Regions from separate parts of the Paenibacillus sp. KS1 genome, predicted to be linked through region 2. Evidence: riboswitches for the same ligand, from Rfam matches in the RefSeq annotation. Region 2 holds a riboswitch; the other holds the start of a gene.

Region 1 (5,500 bases), on a different contig from region 2:
TACGCCATGATATGTTCCCTAATAGGAATGTAAATAGAACGATGTAGACAAGTGCTGCAAGCGGTGTAACCGGATCGAACGTCAATGACAGCATAATAACCGCTATAATGATCGCAAGCCCCTTAATGCTTGGATTCCAATCATGGAGTATCAGGATGATCTCCTCCTTCGATACCTGACGTCTGTGCAAGTAGGCGAGATGCCACCGCGAAGTTCATCGGCATTCGCAGATGACACTTCTCCACGAGCTCAGGGTGCTCCCTCCACAGCTTGGAAGGGCTGCCGTCAAACCGTATGCAACCATCATCTAGCACGATAATTCGATCCGCATAGGTCTGAACCCACTCCATATCATGCGTGATCATCAGGACAGTAGCTCCTGCTTGGGTTCGTTCTTGGAGGGTGTCCATCAGCTGCTTGGATGTATAAGCGTCTTGTCCATATGTCGGCTCATCGCATAACAATAGCTGTTGGCTGTCGGTAAAAACGGAAGCGACACTAAGTCTTCGCTTCTGCCCTTGGCTGATGGAGAAGGGATTGGCATTGGCAACCTTGTTCAAGCGGAAGCGTGTCAAGGCTTCTCCAACATGCTGCTGTACTTCTTCTTCGCTCAGAAGCTGCAAGCGCATCCCGAATGCAAGTTCATCGAACACGGTATCGGTAATGAACTGATGCTCTGGATTCTGGAATACATATCCGATGAAGGCTCTCAGCTCCCGCTCTGCATATCGATGAAGAGGCATGCCATTCAGGATGATTTGACCTTCCTCCGGCTGTGTCAATCCAGACAAGAGGGAAGCGAGCGTAGACTTCCCAGCTCCGTTCGGACCGACAAGTGCCACCCATTCCCCTGCATGCAGAGTAAGGGACACGTGATCGAGGATTACTCTCCCTTTACGCCGATAGACAAGGTTGTTCGCTTGCAGGACTTTCTCAGGCTCCCGTGGGGAACCGTTCGATTGAGCTGATGTTAGGATACGCATCACATCCTGCTGCGCGGATTCAGGGAGCGACAGCATCAGGTCCAGTAGATCCTCGTCGGTTAGTGCGGGTTCTGCGGACTCGAGATGCTGATGAACGAACTGCTCATCATAATTGCTGAAATCGAAAATGTTACTACTATCGTCATGGTTGCTGCTATCGCTACTGTTGCTGCGATTAAACCACTCACGGATGAATTGCTGCAGTTCCAGCGCTTGCGGAAGCCAGATACCGCGTGACTTGGCTTCAGATGCATGATGCCTGAAATAGGAGGCAGGAAGCCCGTCAAAGACGAGAGCTCCATCCTCATCCATCACGAGCAGGCGATTCGCCATACCGATCCAATCGTCCAATTGGTGCTCAATGATGAGCAGAGCCATCCCTTCCTTGCGTGCCAGCTCTGCAATGAGCGCAGCGAATTGGTGTCTTGTATACGGATCGAGATTCGAGGTGGGCTCATCCAACACAAGCACATGCACGCGAAGGGCTAGAGCGCAGGCGAGAGCCAGCTTCTGCTTCATGCCTCCCGATAGCTCGTGGATATACGCATGGCGCCATGCGAGTAATCCCACCTTTTCTAATACCTCTTGAATCATGGATTCCATCTCAGTTCGAGGACAATCCCGATTTTCTAGGCAAAAGGCTATTTCCTCTTCTACACGCAGCATACAGAACTGACTTTCGAAATCTTGAAATACAATTCCGATATGCTGGGCCGCTTCACCAGAATCGTACTGTTCGATTGGCTTGCCGTACACGAGGACACTGCCTTCAACGAGACTGTCTATTGCATGTGGATACAGACCGGTAAGGCAGAAGGCTAGCGAGCTCTTGCCGCATCCGCTTGGGCCTAGCAGCAGAACGGTTTCCCCCTCATGCAGGGTGACATTGATGTTGGATAAGACGGGCTCGCCTTCGGTCTCGAAGGCGAGTGTCAGATCAGTGGCTTCCAGTGCAATATGAGATCCGTGCTCGACGTCATGTTGTATAGTCAATTGTGCTGGGTGCTTGGAATTGAGAAGCGCTGGGCTTGCCATGTTATCGCTGCCCCTTTGCAATTGGGAAGCTTCTAAGAACTCCTGTATTGGCCAAGGCGTCCGCAATCCATTTGCCAAGCAGACCTGAGATGAGTGCGCCACTTATACAGCGAACGACGAACATCGCGATGATGAGACCAACAGAGTAGGCCGCATAACCGCTGCGGAAATACCCCCACGCGAAGCTGAATACAGCGGAGCCCACCCCAGCCAGCATGAGCACTTTGGTTGAATAATTCCGATATCTTGTAGCGGCAAATACGGCTTCGGCGCCTAAACCTTGAATAAGGGCGGATACAATCAAAATAGGTCCTACGGCGTTGCCGATTAATACCTCAACCAATCCAGCGACTGTCTCTGAAATAACCGCAGCCCCCGGTTTGCGGATAATATAGGTGGCGATGATCGATACGATAAACCAAATGCCGAAGATGACTTCATATCCCATTGGCCCCATAAAGCCAACAAGCACATTGCCTATTTGCAGGAAGAGCAGATAAATGACGGCAAACACGACAGATAATGAACTGAGAACGACGATATCTCGTAATTTCCATTGACTGTTTCGCGAATTCATGAACATTCCTCTTTTCTTAGAACGATGATCGGATGAGTCCGTTGGGTTTGTAGTTTGCATTTTGGAAATTCTTTTTCTTCAGCTGCTACCTTGTGGAAGGGCTGTTGGCTGACATCGTAGTTGTCATCACCACATGGGACTTGTCTGATTTTCTCGCCCGATTAAAGGCATGCTCAAGTGTAGCGAATACTCGCTGTGCATCTCCTTCTAAGCGGCTTGCATAATGAGCGCTCTCATCGAAAGTGCCTTCTTCCTTAGCAAGGCCAATGATCTCATAGATCGTATCCATGTAATCTGCCGTTCCGAGCGGATAGAGTGCAAAATGAGCTGCGACCTTGAGAGGAATCGCTTGATATCGTTCCGCATTCATTCGAATTTCGTCCGTACTCATGAAGGCATCTCCTTGTGTGTCGCCCGGACAGCCAACAGAGAACGTAGCATTCAGCACAACATGTTCTCCACTTGCCGCGCTATGTAAATAGATAGACTGAACGACATCGAATACGTGTTCACTGCGCCCACGAACCCAAGTGCTGACATCATCGGTATGGCACCATACCTTGGACATGTCTGTGTCTCGCAACGCTCCTAAAATAAGTTCAACAAAGCGATCGCTCATCGGATAGATGGAAAAGCGACAACCAACGATGCGGCTTGTACCACAAGATAACTGACTCATAACTTATATCCTCCCTGACGAATCAAATTGTGGTCAGCAGACAACAAAAAACTGCACCGTGAGTCGGTGCAGTTACGCTTGAGGATACAAGGGTATAACATGGCTTCATGCAATGACGAACATGATGAAGCCGCAACTTATATCAATCAGTCGACTACACTTCCCCACGCTAGTATTATCTAGTTCGGGTTATAAGGGTTAACAGCGTTGCCGCTGTCTCTCAGCTTGTTACAGCACCCCTAGTGTTCGAAATTCACTATGCAGTTGTTCCATCGTTCATATGCTTGACAGCTTTCATTATACACGTGATGATCCGTTTGTAAAGGGTGCAACACCAAAAGGGATACTTCAAACTGGAGCTATTATTGCAATGGGCTAGATCCCGGCATGCAAACGATCCGTGGTATCGAAGCCTGAAGGTGATGCCCGACATCGTGAAGGGACTCTAGTCCTCCGTAATAGTCAACGTGATTTGAAACAAGGTATGGTAACACTGATCCTGCGTTAATTCAATCGTGCCATCATGGAGCGTTATGATTTTTTTGCAAATGGCGAGACCTAAGCCTGTACTGTCTTTGATCGGCCCATCGCCGCGGATGAATTCCTCGAAAATATGTTCTTTGATCGGCTCCTGAACGCCAATTCCGTCGTCTCCGATCCACAGTATAACGTTTCCTTCTTGTCGTGCACATGACACATAGAGCACCGTTCCCGCTGGATTATATCGCAGTGCATTGCTAATTAAGTTGGTGATGACGCGACTCATATGAATCTTGTCCATCTTGACATAGAGCGGTTCTTCCGGGATATGTGCTTCCAGCTCAAATCCCTTCTCTTCTATTTCCGGATAAAATTCCACCACGAGCTGCTGGAACCATTTCGTAATGTTCACTTTCTCTTTGCTCAATTCCGTATGCTTGTCATCCAGCTTCGCCAGTTCAAATAAGTCTTTAATCAAATTGGCCATATAAGCTGACTTATCGTAAATGTATTGAATATATTTGCGGGTATCCTTGTCTTCCAATGCCTGATTGTCCAACAGAAGCTGCGAATAACCGTAAATCGAAGTAATCGGCGTCTTCAAATCATGCGATAGATGCAGCAGCATGTTTCGCTTATTGTTCTCGGCGGCTTCCTTCTCAGCAGAAGTGCGCTGCAATCGTTCAGCCATGCCGTTAAACGCATCTTGTATTTCCGCGAATTCCTGTTCGGCTGAATAATGAAGCCGCTTCGTGTAATTGAAGTGCTCCATCTCTTTGATGCCTTCTAAGATTTGCCGCAACGGCTTTTTCACTTGTCTAACCGAATAGCGGGCGTAAAAGTAAAGCAGGATAAATAATAAAATAGCTAACAATGCACCAAAGATCGTTGTCGCAGTTGATAATTTCAACAAGCGCTCAGGAATTTTCCACAGCAATACATAAGATTCGCCGTTCGGCCCTTTGGCTTGGTATGCATGGTAGGAGATTGCATCATCGTTGCGCTCTACATCTATCTTGGCATACATTTGACCGTCTTCGTAATGCTTGATGTCGTCCTCTTTGTTTCCTTTGACAAAAATGATCTCGCCTGACTCATTCACGATTTCGAACCAACCGCCGTACTTGTCCAGCAAATGCCCACTGATGTTGTGGAAAGGGTACCGATAAATATCCGTTCCATTAATTTGAGCAACGACCAGTTCATCTATATATCGCCTCATAAATAGGTTCGTGCTAAGGAGAGATACAATAATCGCTGCTATCATCAGGACGCAGATCACTGCATAATTTCGAAAAAATACCCGTTTTAAGGGACGTCGACCGGAGAGGTTATTTGCTTTTTTCAAAACGGTAACCTAACCCCCTAATCGTAATGAGATGAACAGGCTTTCTCGGATTATCCTCAATTTTCTCACGGATTTTGCTTATGTACACCATAATTAAATTTTCGTCTCCGATGTATTCCTCGCCCCACACCTGCTCGTAAATATGCGCTTTGGTCAATACTCTGCCAGCCTCTCTCATAAGAAGCTCCACAATCTTGAATTCGTATGATGTCAATTCTCTTGGGATGCCGGACTTGAACAGTTGGCAGCTCCTTGTATTCAGCCTCACATCTCCGATTTCGATAACTTCCTGCTCCTGCCTATCCACCTTGGCAAAAGAGTCGATTCGCCTGAACAGCGCTTGAACGCGGCTGACGACTTCCAGTGGGTTGAAGGGCTTGCCCACGTAATCGTCCGCC
Region 2 (5,500 bases):
ACATGCAAAATCAAGCTCTCGGGTAAGCAGCGCAACGATGAGCAGAGCGAGAAAGACGAGAAGCTTGAGCGCAGGGTTAACCTGATGAAGCCATGTTTCCGATTTGGGAGCGAGCAGCTTCATTTCATCTGCACCTCCCGCATTGTCTGTCCACGTGGGGAAACTTCTTGTTCGATCAGTTGGCCTTTCTCAACATGCCATATCCGATCTGCAAAACGATTCACGATATTCATGTCATGTGTCACCATGACTATGGCGGTTCCTTCTGTCCGAAGACGGTTCAACTTTTCCAATATAGCAAATGTGTTTTTAGCGTCTTGCCCGAAGGTTGGCTCATCCAGGAGCAGCATCGGACGCTTACGCATCATCGCTGTAGCGACACTTAATCTGCGTTTCTGACCAAGTGACAAATGATACGGATGCCGATCCTGTTCGATATTCAGATCGAATGATTCCAAGATTTGTTCCACTCTATGTGCAATGTCCGATTCATCCCAGTTGTTCTGCCTAGGTTCATAAGCAAGCTCATCAAAGATCGAATCCGTTAGAAACTGCATCTCAGGATTCTGAAATACGAAGGCGAGTTCGGCTGGAGGCTGCTTTCCCATATTTCTGAATCGCGGGAACCATCGCTTGCGAGCCGGTGCTATCAGCTCTTGACCCTCAATAAGATACATGCCTGTAGTACGCAGAATTTGCATAAGAGACAGCAGCAGTGTGCTCTTGCCAGCCCCGTTCTCTCCGATAATCGTAATCCATTCCCCCGGATAAATATCTACGCTGGGGACGGATATGCGACGAATTTCTTCATAGTAGCCGCTAAAATCACGCAAAGAGAGCAGTGGCTGCACAGCTTGCAGACGCGCGTAGGTGAGCCCACCGTCCTGCTTGCAATGAGGCTGTTGATATCCGTTCGCCGTTCGTTGCTGCGATATGGCTTGGAAGGCTTTTGAATAACTGTAGTCCTGCCATACACCGGGATACCATATACCATATTCAACGAGCTTATCTTTATGATGTAGAAATACGCTCTGCGGTTCACCGTCCGCAATGATTTGTCCAGTGCTGTCGAATAGCACCACACGATTGATAATGTCGATAACATGCTCGATTTTATGCTCCACGATTAGAATAGTGGAGGAATCGGCAGCTTGTTTCACGGTGTCCCAGACTTGCTTCGTTCCTTCTGGATCAAGAAGCGCTGTGGGCTCATCGAGGAACAACACCTCTGGTTCTAGCAGCAGGACGGACGCAAGCGCGAGCCGCTGCTTCATGCCTTGGGATAGCGTATGGATTTCTGTATGCAGATTGTTGAACTGCAATCCCACTCTTTCAAGTATGCCTGTCATGTATGCTGGCATTTGATCATAGGGGATCGAGAGATTTTCCAGTACAAACGCGAGCTCTTCATCTACATATGGCATGCAGAACTGGCTGTCCGGATCTTGGAATACGAAGCCCCAGCTTGAAGGAAGCTTAATCTGATCGTATTTCATCGGCACTTCAATAGAGTGGGGCATAATTCCGCTTAATACTTGCAGCAGTGTTGATTTGCCGCAACCGCTTGGCCCGAGGAGCAGTACCTTCTCGCCGGTAGAAATGTGGAAGGAGAGGTCCTTGAACAGCAAGGAATCCTCTCCTGGAAATGTTAGGCGCAAGCGGTCAACAAATGCAGACGAGTTCGCATGAGATTCCTGTTGCATGTGTAACCACCTTATTCCGAATTTGTGGCGTACGCACAAATTTTATCTATTCATATTATGCGTGCTATTGATTAAGTACCGCGTAATCCTCTTTGGATACAGGACGTATGGATTTGGTCACCCCTGTCGCTTCCAATGCGCGAACGAGCAAGCCGGCAAATACGCCAGCGAAGATGAACGCACTAATGACACGAAGTCCGTACTTCAAGACGAGCACCCATGTCTCGTAATCTGCATATCCGTAACCGAGATCGATCATGAATGAGCCGACTGCGGACAGAATGCCAGCGATGCCTGCGATGACGATGCTGTGCTTGCGGTATCCGGTCATGGTGAATGCCAATTCTGCTGCCAGACCTTGTACACAGCCATACACAATCGTCTCCAGTCCCCAAGCAGAGCCAAGAATAGCCGATAAATTAGCGGCAGCAAGACTTGCCAGGAAGCAGACGCCGGGCTTGCGAATGACCAGGTACGCGAATGGGCCAGCCATAAACCACATGCCATATGTTAATTGTCCTGCTTGCGGGAACAGCGGCTTCGCGAGACTGTAGACGCTCTCCCACATTTTGAAGATCACACCAAATACGACCCCGATCATCACGGTAATGAGAATATCCGTGAACTTTAATTTGTTGCTTCTCTGTTGTTCTGGCAACATAACCCTCTCCTTTGTTGTATAGTTAGCATACAAAAAACCGTCTGGCAACCAGACGGTAGAAGAGTCCTAGATCACAGCAGAGCATGATCACATGACAAATACAGATTCTCTACGCTGGCATTACCCAGATCAGATTAACGGTCAGTAGCGGTATACTTATCTACAATCTCAGCTTGATTCCTCAAGCCCCCGAATTTGTATGACTATGCAATTGCTCATATCATACAATATTCATGTTAGGTTGACAACGAAATGTTTACAAAAAAAACATAAAAGATACGAGGAAGTTAGAAGTCTATGAGGTTGAAATTGTTCGCTGGACAACATAGAAGAGGAGGAGTGGTGAGCGTGTTTAGGAGATTTGGAGAGAGAATAGAACAAAATGAGGATCAGGAAGAAACCCTGATCCTCATTAATAGTTAATCGTGTGAAGCTGTAGAATGTCGTCTCAATGCCAAGCTGTATACGATCCCTCCGCAAGCAAGAACTGCTATGAGCAGAATAATCAGGCCACTGTATAAGGGGAATGAAGCTTCTTCGGCAACAGCAGGCGTTAGCGAAGTCAACAGCCAACCGTGTGTAAGCAGGCCGCCGACTACAGCGATGCCGATGCCTTCAGCCATAAAGCATGCAAAACTAAGCATGCTCATTCCTTCTCCTGCTTGGTCAGGTGCTAGTGATTCTGCAACGGAAGCAGAGATAACCGTCTTAATGAATGACAACCCTCCGAACACGAGCACGAGGGCGAACGTCATCAGCCATGGAGAATCATTCCCCCATGCAATGAGCGTGACGAAACTGAATGTGACGAGACCTATTCCAGCGACAAATACAAATGAAGTTCCTCTCTTATCAACGAGAGTTCCACCGAGTATGCCGAACAGAATGACGCTGAGTGTCCCTGGGAAAATGATCGCGCTGCCGATAACGGCGGTCGAAAGTTGGTGTACATCCCGCATGAAGTAAGGAACCATCGAGATAAATCCAGCTACCGTTCCTAGCAAAATGGAACCAGCAAGCGTGCCGAGTACATATGGGCGATTAGCGAACAGGGATGGAGCAATAAACGGCTCGCGAATACGGCGGATATGGAAGGCAAACCCAAGAACGAGAATCATACTGCAGACAAGATAGAACCAGACATATGTCGTAGTAAACAAGGTAAATAGAATAATGCCTGCTGACAAGAGGGCAATGCCGATGATATCTGTTCGTCCATTGCGAGAAGGCTCCTGCGGCAGTGCGGTCAAGAAGAAGGGGAGACTGACTATCGTCATTACCGGAATGACAAACAGGTAGGACCAATGCACATAATCTGCCAGTACACCGCCTACAGCTGGGCCAATCCCTTCACCAAGCGCTACCATAGAACCAATCATGCCGAACGCCTTGCCTCGATGCTGCTCTCCAACGTAGCGAGTGACCATAACCATGATGAGTCCGGGCACGGCCGAAGCCCCGGCACCTTGTATCAATCTGGCTGCCAATACAGCTGACAAGTAGTCATGGGCAAAGAAACCGAGCAACGAGCCACTACCATAGATGAGCACACCGATGAGCAGCGGCTTCTTAATGCCGTATTGGGATGACAGGGTGCCATAAATGATGGAGCCGAGCGCGAAGGTAATCATGAAGCATGTGTTGATCCAATTCGCAACGGACGGAGTGATATTGAAATCGTATGCGATGTCGGGCAATGATACGTTGAAAACAGTCTCATTCAACACACTGAAAAAAGCTAAAAAGCTTAACCACGCGATCGATTTCTTCACATTGGGAAAGGCATACACGGGTTGTTCTTGTTCTGCCGCATCGATGCGGTTGTCATTGTTCATTTGTTCCACGAATAGGAATCCCCTTTCTCTTGCTAAAGGGGAGTTGCGCAGTTTACAGGGGTGTTATGCGTTATCCCCGATCAATACCTGCCCCAGTTGATGTTACGCACTTCATCTTAACGCCTCCTCATTATTGTTGCTTCCAGTATAGCAGTGGGGTTTTCCTTATTCAATTAAAAATGCAATAATATAGAATGCACTCAACGCAAGACATACAAGGGTAAGGAGATACAAAGTAAATGAATGTACTTATTGCAGACGATGAACCGCATATGTTGAAAATTTTAGCGGCTTATTTTGATAAAGAGGGCTTTCGAACGTTTACGGCAGAGAACGGGCGTCAAGCGCTTGAGATCTATTACAACCAGCCGCTGGACTTGGCAGTGCTCGATTGGATGATGCCGCAGATGAGCGGGATTGAGTTGTGTCGAGAAATCAAAGCGAATTCGAAGTTGAAGGTGCTCATGCTTACGGCCAAGGGAGAGCACGAAGATGAGCTGACAGCTCTTGATTCTGGAGCGGATGAGTATATTCGGAAGCCGTTCGATCCTCGGGTTTTGCTGGCGAGGGCGAAGAAGCTGCTGAACATGCAGGCACAATATCTATTCGGGGATATCCAGGTAGATATGGAAGGACAGAAGATTAGCAAGTGTGGAATTGATCTGCGGGTTACGAAGAAGGAATTTCAATTGATGAAGTTTTTTATTCTGAACAAGGGGCAGGTCTTAACGCGCAAAGCGCTGCTTGATCATGTATGGGGCTATGATTACTTCGGTGAGGAACGTACGGTAGATACGCATATACGCCGCTTGCGGGAGAAGATCGGCGAGGAATGGATACGGACGCACCGTGGTATGGGCTACAGCTTCGAGCATCCGAATAGCCATGAATAAGCTTAGTCGCAAGCTGTTTGTGCAAATTGCGCTTATTCTTGTCGTTGTGTTCGGACTCTCGTATTGTGTGAATACGTTCTTTATGCCAAATTATTTTGTCCATCAGAAGCGTGCTGCGTTGGCGGAAGCGGTGGAGAGGTTGCGCAGCATAGAGTCGAAGCAGCTCCTTGAAGAAGTTCAGCGGGTAGCGGATGATTACCATTTCACAATCGTTCATGCATCCTACGACCATGACATTGACCGCTTGAATTGGACACTGCGCGAACAATTTACGCGGGAGAGGATTGCGATGAGCAAATTCTGGCTCACGGAAGAGAGCCTTGCACAGCTAATGCGCGGCGGGACAGTTACGAAGTCGTATCAGCAGGAAAAGTTGAAGTCGAGCGTTCTCGTTACATTTGTCATGAA

Evidence for each region. A riboswitch is a leader RNA that binds a small molecule or an ion and turns the genes downstream of it on or off. The one in region 2 is predicted to bind thiamine pyrophosphate.
Region 1: another riboswitch for thiamine pyrophosphate. It lies ahead of BBG47_RS22470 (YkoF family thiamine/hydroxymethylpyrimidine-binding protein); the one in region 2 lies ahead of BBG47_RS07120 (ECF transporter S component).

What each region holds. Positions count from the first base shown of each region.
Region 1 is NZ_MAIS01000086.1:2,609-8,108, reverse strand. Features, by position in the region: gene BBG47_RS22485 (energy-coupling factor transporter transmembrane component T family protein) at 1-154, opposite strand, end outside; gene BBG47_RS22480 (ABC transporter ATP-binding protein) at 141-2,018, opposite strand; gene BBG47_RS22475 (ECF transporter S component) at 2,020-2,595, opposite strand; gene BBG47_RS22470 (YkoF family thiamine/hydroxymethylpyrimidine-binding protein) at 2,681-3,274, opposite strand; TPP riboswitch at 3,419-3,525, opposite strand; gene BBG47_RS22465 (HAMP domain-containing sensor histidine kinase) at 3,720-5,102, opposite strand; gene BBG47_RS22460 (response regulator transcription factor) at 5,086-5,500, opposite strand, start outside.
Region 2 is NZ_MAIS01000014.1:61,191-66,690, reverse strand. Features, by position in the region: gene BBG47_RS07130 (energy-coupling factor transporter transmembrane component T family protein) at 1-123, opposite strand, end outside; gene BBG47_RS07125 (ABC transporter ATP-binding protein) at 120-1,703, opposite strand; gene BBG47_RS07120 (ECF transporter S component) at 1,768-2,364, opposite strand; TPP riboswitch at 2,454-2,567, opposite strand; gene BBG47_RS07115 (MFS transporter) at 2,784-4,199, opposite strand; gene BBG47_RS07110 (response regulator transcription factor) at 4,439-5,092, shown strand; gene BBG47_RS07105 (sensor histidine kinase) at 5,085-5,500, shown strand, end outside.